One region of the Mesorhizobium sp. YL-MeA3-2017 genome, then DNA from elsewhere that is predicted to be linked to it. Evidence: riboswitches for the same ligand, from Rfam matches in the RefSeq annotation. Region 1 holds a riboswitch; the other holds the start of a gene.

Region 1 (4,183 bases):
CGCCTGTTCCGGCTTGAACAGAAAGTCCTTCATATAGGACACGACATGGCGCTGTTCGCCGTTGATGACGAGGTTCTCGCCGCGCCCGTCGGTCAGGTAATGCGCCAATGTTTCATCCGGGCTGACGGCCTCGCGCTTCTGGTCGAGCGTGGCGATCTCCAGATTGACACCCAGCCGCACCGAACCGGCATCGGGCGCGAGTTCTCCGGTCAGCATTTTCAGGAGCGTGGTCTTGCCCGCGCCATTGGGGCCGACGAGACCGACGCGATCACCGCGCTGGATGCGGGTCGAGAACCCTTTCACGACGGTAAGGTCGCCGAAGCTCTTGTCGATATTCTTGGCCTCGATCACCAGCTTGCCGGATTCGGCGGCGTCGCTCGCCACCAGTGTCGCCGTGCCTTCGGCGCCGCGATGGCTGCGGAAGCGCTGGCGCATCGTTTGCAACTCGCCAAGGCGCCGCATATTGCGCTTGCGGCGCGCCGTCACGCCATAACGCAGCCAGTGTTCCTCGCGCACGATTTGTCGGCCGAGCTTATGTTGGTCGCGCTCTTCCTCCTCGAGCACTTGGTCGCGCCATTCCTCGAAGTGCGCAAAGCCTTTGTCCAGGCGGCGTGTCTGGCCGCGATCGAGCCAGACTGTCGCGCGCGATACGCGCTGCAGGAAACGCCGGTCGTGGGAAATGACGATCAGCGCCGACGACGTGCGCGCCAGCTCTTCTTCCAGCCATTCGATGACGGCGAGGTCGAGATGGTTGGTGGGTTCATCGAGCAAAAGGATATCCGGCTCCGGCGCCATTACGCGGGCCAATGCCGCGCGGCGCGCCTCGCCGCCGGAGAGATCGGCGGGCCGTTCCTCGCCGGTGAGACCCAGATGCTCCATCAGATAGGTGGCGCGATGCGGGTCGTCGGCCGGGCCGAGCCCTGCTTCGACATAAGCGCGCACGGTAGCAAAACCGTCCATGTCGGGCATTTGCGGTAGGTAGCGTATGGTGGCGCTCGGCTGCCGGAACAGCTCGCCGTCCTGCGGTTCGATCATGCCGGCGGCGATCTTGAGCAGCGTCGACTTGCCCGAACCATTGCGGCCAACCAGCGCGATCTTGTCGCCGGGGGCGGCGACGAGTTCCGCACCGTCGAGCAGCGGCGTACCGCCAAACGTCAGTTTGATGCCGGTAAGATTAAGAAGCGGCGGGGCCATGTCTGCTTTCGGCTCTCAGGTTTCAGGCAAGGGGAACGGATGGGCAAGCAACAACGCCCGGCCACTGCCAAACGAGATTTCGAGCTCGCCTTTCACCGCGTTGGAGATGGTCAGGGACGAACCGAAGGCCATTTCGATATCGTTCAGCGGCCATTTCGCACCCTTGATGGTAAGGCCGGTGAGTTCCGAAAAGCCGAGCACCGAAAACAGCGTATCGTCGGCATAGTCGAACCTGGCGGCATGGCCAGGCAGCAACGGAACGCCTTCCTGTGCGCCGCTGGTCAAAAGCACGTCGATGCCTTCCTCGGCCAGCCTTACCGCCAGCGCCAGATGGAGAAAGGCGTGGTCGGCCCGGGCGCCGCCGAATGCGCCGACCAGGATCAGTTTCGTGGCACCGCTTTGCCGGGCAATCGCCACGGCGAGCTCGCCGTCGGTCTTGTCCTTCTCGGCCGGAAATCGTTCCTGCGGCACCTTGGCCAGATGCGGCGGCAGGTTGGCCGGTGCGGAATCGAAATCCCCCACCCAAAGTTCCGGCAGCAACCCCAGCATATCCGCATGACGAATACCGGAATCCGCAGCGATCACGCGCGTACCGGCAGTCTGGATATCGAGCCGTGGCGTACGAACGAGCTCGCCGCCGAGCAAAAGGGTGAAAGTGCTCATGGGCGTCGCCCTTACCAGCCCCCATGCGGAAACGGAAGTCCATGCCAGCGCCCGCGCGACGTTCGATCCGCCCCGGCAAACTAAGGCTTGCACCCCGCGCAGGCCCGCTCTATGTCTTTTGCCGCTCTAACGGGGTGCCGGGTCGCGGTTTTCGCGGAACGGCTGAGAGGCGCTAAGCCAACCCGCTGAACCTGATCCGGCTTGTACCGGCGGAGGGATTAGACGCTTAGCCAAAGGCGCCAACTCTCCTGTCACACGAATGAAGGAGGCGTCGATGCGCAAAATTCTGTCAGTCCTGATCCCGGCTCTCACCCTTGCTGCCGCCACACTGCCGGCCGCGGCCAAGGACAAGCTGACTATCTACACCTATGAGAGCTTCACCGCCGAATGGGGGCCAGGCCCGCAGGTGAAGAAGGCTTTCGAGGAAGAGTGTGGCTGCGAAGTCGATTTCGTCTCGGTTGCCGACGGCGTCGCCCTGCTCAACCGCGTCAAGCTGGAAGGTGCCGCGACCAAGGCCGACATCGTGCTTGGTCTCGACACCAATCTGACGGCCGACGCCAAGGCGAGCGGGCTGTTCGTCCCACACGGCACGATCGCAACGGTCGACGTGCCGGGCGGCTGGGCCGACGATACATTCGCGCCTTACGACTACGGCTATTTCGCCGTCGTCTATGACACCGAGAAGTTGAAGACGCCGCCGGCCAGCCTCAAGGAATTGGTCGAGGGCGATGCTTCGCAGAAAATCGCCATCCAGGACCCGCGCACCTCGACGCCGGGCCTCGGCTTGCTGTTGTGGGTAAAGGCCGTCTATGGCGACAAGGCGCCGGAGGCCTGGGCCAAGTTGAAGGGTCGCGTGCTCACGGTCACGCCGGGATGGAGCGAAGCCTACGGCCTGTTCACCAAGGGCGAAGCGCCGATGGTGCTTTCCTACACCACCTCGCCGGCCTACCACATGGTTGCCGAAAAGACCGACCGCTATCAGGCCGCTTCCTTCTCCGAAGGCCACTATCTGCAGATCGAAGTCGCCGGCATCACCACCACTGGCGCCAAGAACCCGCTGTCCCAGAAATTCATGGCCTTCATGACCGGCCCGAAGTTCCAGGACGTCGTTCCCGAAACCAATTGGATGTTCCCGGCCGGCAAGATGGACAAGCCTCTCAACCCGGCCTTCGACAAGCTGGTGAAGCCGGCCAAGACCTTGATCTTCAGCCCAGAAGAGGTTGCCAAGAACCGCAAGGCCTGGGTGGATGAATGGCTGTCCGTGATGAGCAAGTGAGGGCCACCATCATCCAGCCTCGCCAGGACGGAAGGCCTGCTGCCTTGCGCGATACGCGCGTTGTTGCCGGTGTCGTGGCACTCACCTTCATCACGCTGCTGATTGGAGGCGCCTTCTTAGGCCTCGTTGCCGAGGGCGCCGGCAATCTCTCCGGTGCCGCTTCGGCGTTCGATTCCTATCTTTTCCGCGTCGTGCGCTTCACAATATGGCAAGCGCTTTTGTCGACGCTTTTGTCGGTGGTTCCAGCGCTTTTCGTTGCAAGAGCGCTGTCGCGCCACCCGGCCTTTTTCGGACGCGGCCTCATCCTGCAGCTGTTTGCCGTACCGCTGGCCTTGCCGGCCATTGTCGCGGCGCTCGGCGTGCTGGCCCTCTATGGCCGCGCGGGCTATTTCGCTGGTCCGCTGACGGAAATGGGCGGGCAAGACTGGCCCGGCATCTACGGTCTTTCCGGCATTCTTGTCGCGCATGTCTTCTTCAACCTGCCATTGGCGACGCGCCTCTTCGTGGAGGCGCTGCAGACCATACCCACCGACCAGTGGCGGTTGGCCAGCCAGCTCGGTATGGGTGCGCGACCGGCCTTCCGGCTGATCGAATGGCCCGCGCTGAGCCGGGCCATGCCGGCCGTCGCCGGCCTGGTCTTCATGCTTTGCATCACATCTTTCACCATCGTCCTGCTGCTCGGCGGCGGCCCGCGCGCCACCACGCTGGAAGTGGCGATCTATCAGGCGCTGCGTTTCGACTTCGATCCGGCACGAGCGGTCGCGCTGACACTCTTGCAGATCGTCCTGACCTTCGTGGTGATGACATTGCTGGCCCGACTGGGAGCCAACACCGTCGGCGACGCCAATCTCTCGGTAGCGCCGCGGCGTTATCTGTCGATCGGCCTCGGAGAGGCCACGCTGAATTTTGTGATGATTGCAGCGGCATTGCTGTTCGTGGCCGGCCCGATGGCGGCGATCGTCGCCGCCGGTCTGGCGGCCGACCTTTCGCGCCTAGTTGGCGAAAACACCGTCCAACAGGCAGCGTTGACCAGCATCGTGCTGGCTTTCC
Region 2 (4,183 bases), 1.1 Mb from region 1:
TGTCGACGCTGCCCTCGGCATCGAGTTCGGCGACGGAACGGGCGAAATCAATTTCAACCACACCGCCTCGAACTATCTGTTTTCCCAATCGATCGTCGGCAATGGCTTGATCAACGTACTCGCCGGGCGAACGGTGCTCACCTCCGACGCAAGCCTTTTCACCGGTGAGACTGTGGTTCTGGGCGGCGCGCTTTCCGTTGACAGCAAGCTTGGCGGCACTCTCCTGGTCGGCACTGCCGGCCGGCTGGAAGGAGGAGGACAGGTCGGCTCCGTCACTGTTGCCGGCACCGTCGCGCCTGGCAATTCGATCGGGACGTTGAACGTGGCGGGCAACATCGCCTTCGATCCGGGCTCGACCTACGCGGTCGAAACCAATGCGGCCGGTCAGTCCGATCGCATCGCGGTGACCGGCACGGCGACGCTTGCCGGCGGTACCGTCTCGATTTCGGGCCCGCTCCAGCTTGGCCATCGCTACACCATCCTGACCGCCGGTGGCGGCGTTGCCGGCACCTTCGCCGGCCTGTCGGCTGCTACCAGTTCTCCGTTCCTGGCACCGGCGCTGGCCTACGATCCGAATTCCGCCTATCTCGATGTCGTCCGCAGCGGGCTCGCCTTCGCCTCGGTCGGCCAGACGCCGAACCAGATCGCCACGGCTTCGGCGCTGGACGGCATGAGCCTGGACAATCCCCTGATCGGCGCCGTCGCATCGCTGTCTATCGATCAGGCTCGTTCCGCCTTCGATGGCCTGTCGGGTGAGGTGCATGCCTCGACGGTGACGGCATTGATCGAAGATAGCCGCCTGATACGCGCGGCGATGAATGACCGGCTCCGTTCTGCCTTCGAGACGGTTGGTGCCGCGCCGCTGCCTTTGATGGGTTATGACGAAGCGGCGGGCGGCAATGCCGCGCTGGAGGCGACGGCTTCGATCGCGTCGGCGAGTCCAGCGACAGCATCGGCTGCCGAACGTTACGGCGTCTGGGGTTCGGCCTTCGGTTCATGGGGCTGGACCGACAGCGATGGCAATGCGGCAAAGCTGTCGCGCTCGACCGGCGGTTTTGTCACCGGCATCGACGGCCTCGTCACCGACGACTGGCGGCTCGGTTTCCTTGCCGGCTACAGCCATTCTTCGTTCAAGGTGGATGACAGACGGTCATCTGCCTCCAGCGACAACTATCATCTCGGCGCCTATGGCGGCACGCAATGGGGTGCGCTCTCCTTGCGCTCCGGCCTTGCCTACACCTGGAGCGACATCGACAGCGGTCGATCCGTGTCTTTCCCCGGTTTCACCGACGCGCTGTCGTCCAGCTATCGTACCGGCACCACGCAGATCTTCGGCGAACTCGGTTATGGCATGAAGGCCGGCAATCTCGCCTTCGAGCCCTTCGCCAACCTGGCTTACGTCAATGTCCACACCAATGCTTTCAGTGAGAAAGGCGGGGCGGCGGCGCTGACGGTCCGCAGCAGCTCCAACGCCATCACCTTCACCACCTTTGGCCTACGGGCATCTACCGACTTCGACCTCGGCGCGGTCAAGGCGACGGCGCGCGGCATGATCGGCTGGCGCCATGGTTTCGGCGATGTCACGCCCAATGTCACCCAGGCCTTCGCCGGCAGCAATGCCTTCACCATCGCCGGCGCGCCGATCGCACGCGAAAGCGCAGCACTCGAGGCGGGCTTCGACGTCGCGCTGACACCGACCACCACACTCGGCATCTCCTACCAGGGCCAGCTCGCCGCCAACGCCCGCGACCATGGCGTCAGGGCCGATTTGAATGTCAGGTTCTAGGACGATGGCCGGTGCCAAAACGCAGAACGCGAAACGTGCTGAAAAGCCGGTCGTTTGAACGGGAAAGGCCTTAAAATGCGCGCGAACGGACCCTTGTGAATTCGTTTCGCGGCGTCTGGCACCCGTTTTTCCGTAAGCTATTGATCCTGCACCACGAAGTTATTTGACTCTCGGCGCGCTTGCCGTCGCCTTTCCACATCCCTGTTGACAATCATGCGGCTTGTCGTTCACCCTTGAGGCTCACCAGGGGGGTCCCGACAAGGGGCTGAGATACTGCTGAACGCGCAGTGACCCGTTGAACCTGATCCAGTTCATACTGGCGTAGGGACGGTGGGAAGCTTCGCGGGCCGGCGTTTTTCGGCTTTGGCGGTCGGGCAGATGCCCGAACTCCCTTCAGCGAAGCATCACTTCCTCCTCATCGCATGGACTGGGTCTCCGTTGCATTCGAGCAAGGAGGCTCACTCATGAATATCCACACCCCGAAAGTCACCGTCGGCGCGTTGCCGGCGTCGCGCAAAATCTACAAACCGGGCACGCTTCACACCGGTCTGCGTGTGCCGATGCGCGAGATTTCCGTGCATCCGAGTGCCGGCGAACCGCCGGTCACCGTCTATGATTCCTCCGGTCCCTACACCGATGCCGGCGTCGAAACGAGCATCGAGCGCGGCCTGTCCAGGCTGCGCCAGGAATGGGTTGAGGCGCGCGGCGATGTCGAGCGTTACGAGGGCCGGCTGATCAGGCCGGAAGACAACGGCTTCGTCTCCGGCGATCGGCTGACGCCGGAGTTTCCGGTGCGAAACCAGCCACTTAGAGCGAAAGCGGGACGCGCCGTCACCCAGCTTGCCTATGCCCGCGCCGGCATCGTCACGCCGGAAATGGAGTTCGTCGCCATCCGCGAAAATCTCGGCCGCGAGGCGCTGCGCGTCAGGTTGGAACGCGACGGCGAAAGTTTCGGCGCGGCGATTCCGGACTATGTCACGCCGGAATTCGTGCGCGACGAAGTGGCGCTCGGCCGCGCCATCATCCCCGCCAACATCAATCACCCCGAGAGCGAGCCGATGATCATCGGCCGCAATTTCCTGGTCAAGATCAACGCCAACATCGGCAACTCCGCCGTCACCTCGTCCATGGCCGAGGAGGTGGAAAAGATGGTCTGGGCGATCCGCTGGGGCGCCGATACGGTCATGGACCTGTCGACCGGCCGCAACATCCACAACATCCGCGACTGGATCATCCGCAACGCGCCGGTGCCGATCGGCACGGTGCCGCTTTACCAGGCGCTGGAGAAGGTCGGCGGCGTCGCCGAGGACCTGTCCTGGGAGGTGTTCCGCGACACGCTGGTCGAACAGGCCGAGCAGGGCGTCGACTATTTCACCATCCACGCCGGCGTGCGGCTGCCCTACATCCCGCTCACCGTCGATCGCGTCACCGGCATCGTCAGCCGTGGCGGCTCGATCATGGCCAAATGGTGCCTCTACCATCACCGGGAAAGCTTCCTCTACGAGCATTTCGAGGAGATCTGCGACATCTGCCGCGCCTACGACGTGTCGTTCTCGCTGGGCGACGGTCTGCGCCCGGGCTCGATCGCCGATGCCAACGATGCCGCGCAATTCGCCGAGCTGGAGACGCTGGGCGAGCTGACGAAAATCGCCTGGGCGAAGGACTGCCAGGTGATGATCGAAGGGCCCGGCCATGTGCCGATGCACAAGATCAAGGCCAATATGGACAAGCAGCTCGCAGTCTGCGGCGAGGCGCCGTTCTACACGCTTGGGCCACTCACCACCGACATCGCGCCGGGCTACGACCACATCACCAGCGGCATCGGCGCCGCCATGATCGGCTGGTTTGGCACGGCCATGCTCTGCTACGTCACGCCCAAGGAACATCTCGGCCTGCCAGACCGCAACGACGTCAAGATCGGCGTCATCACCTACAAGATCGCCGCGCACGCCGCCGATCTCGCCAAGGGCCATCCGGCGGCCAAGGTGAGGGACGACGCGCTATCGCGGGCACGTTTCGAGTTCCGCTGGGAGGACCAGTTCAACCTGTCGCTGGACCCCGACACCGCGCGCGCCTTCCACGACGAGACCTTGCCCAAGGAGGCGCACAAGGTGGCGCATTTCTGCTCCATGTGCGGGCCGAAATTCTGCTCGATGCGCATCTCGCACGACATCCGCGCTGAGGCACAAAAGGAAGGCCTGGCGGCCATGGCGGAAAAATTCCGTATTGGCGGCGAGCTTTACATGCCTCTCGATCAGGCCGAGGTCGCCGAAACGGAACCGGCGAACCGGCCATGAAAGTGCTGGTCCGCGGCGCCGGCGTCGCCGGGTTGACGCTGGCGCATGAACTGGCGTTACGCGGCGCCAGCGTGATCGTGGTCGAACGGCGCCGGGCCAT

The links. A riboswitch is a leader RNA that binds a small molecule or an ion and turns the genes downstream of it on or off. The one in region 1 is predicted to bind thiamine pyrophosphate.
Region 2: linked by a shared signal. The riboswitch ahead of thiC (phosphomethylpyrimidine synthase ThiC) and the one ahead of thiB (thiamine ABC transporter substrate binding subunit) in region 1 are both predicted to bind thiamine pyrophosphate.

The regions. Positions count from the first base shown of each region.
Region 1 is NZ_JAUSVH010000001.1:2,550,408-2,554,590, forward strand. Features, by position in the region: gene QFZ88_RS12065 (ABC-F family ATP-binding cassette domain-containing protein) at 1-1,194, opposite strand, end outside; gene QFZ88_RS12070 (thiamine diphosphokinase) at 1,210-1,857, opposite strand; TPP riboswitch at 1,978-2,092, shown strand; gene thiB (thiamine ABC transporter substrate binding subunit) at 2,132-3,133, shown strand; gene thiP (thiamine/thiamine pyrophosphate ABC transporter permease) at 3,109-4,183, shown strand, end outside.
Region 2 is NZ_JAUSVH010000001.1:3,667,098-3,671,280, forward strand. Features, by position in the region: gene QFZ88_RS17525 (autotransporter outer membrane beta-barrel domain-containing protein) at 1-1,786, shown strand, start outside; TPP riboswitch at 2,022-2,132, shown strand; gene thiC (phosphomethylpyrimidine synthase ThiC) at 2,251-4,083, shown strand; gene thiO (glycine oxidase ThiO) at 4,080-4,183, shown strand, end outside.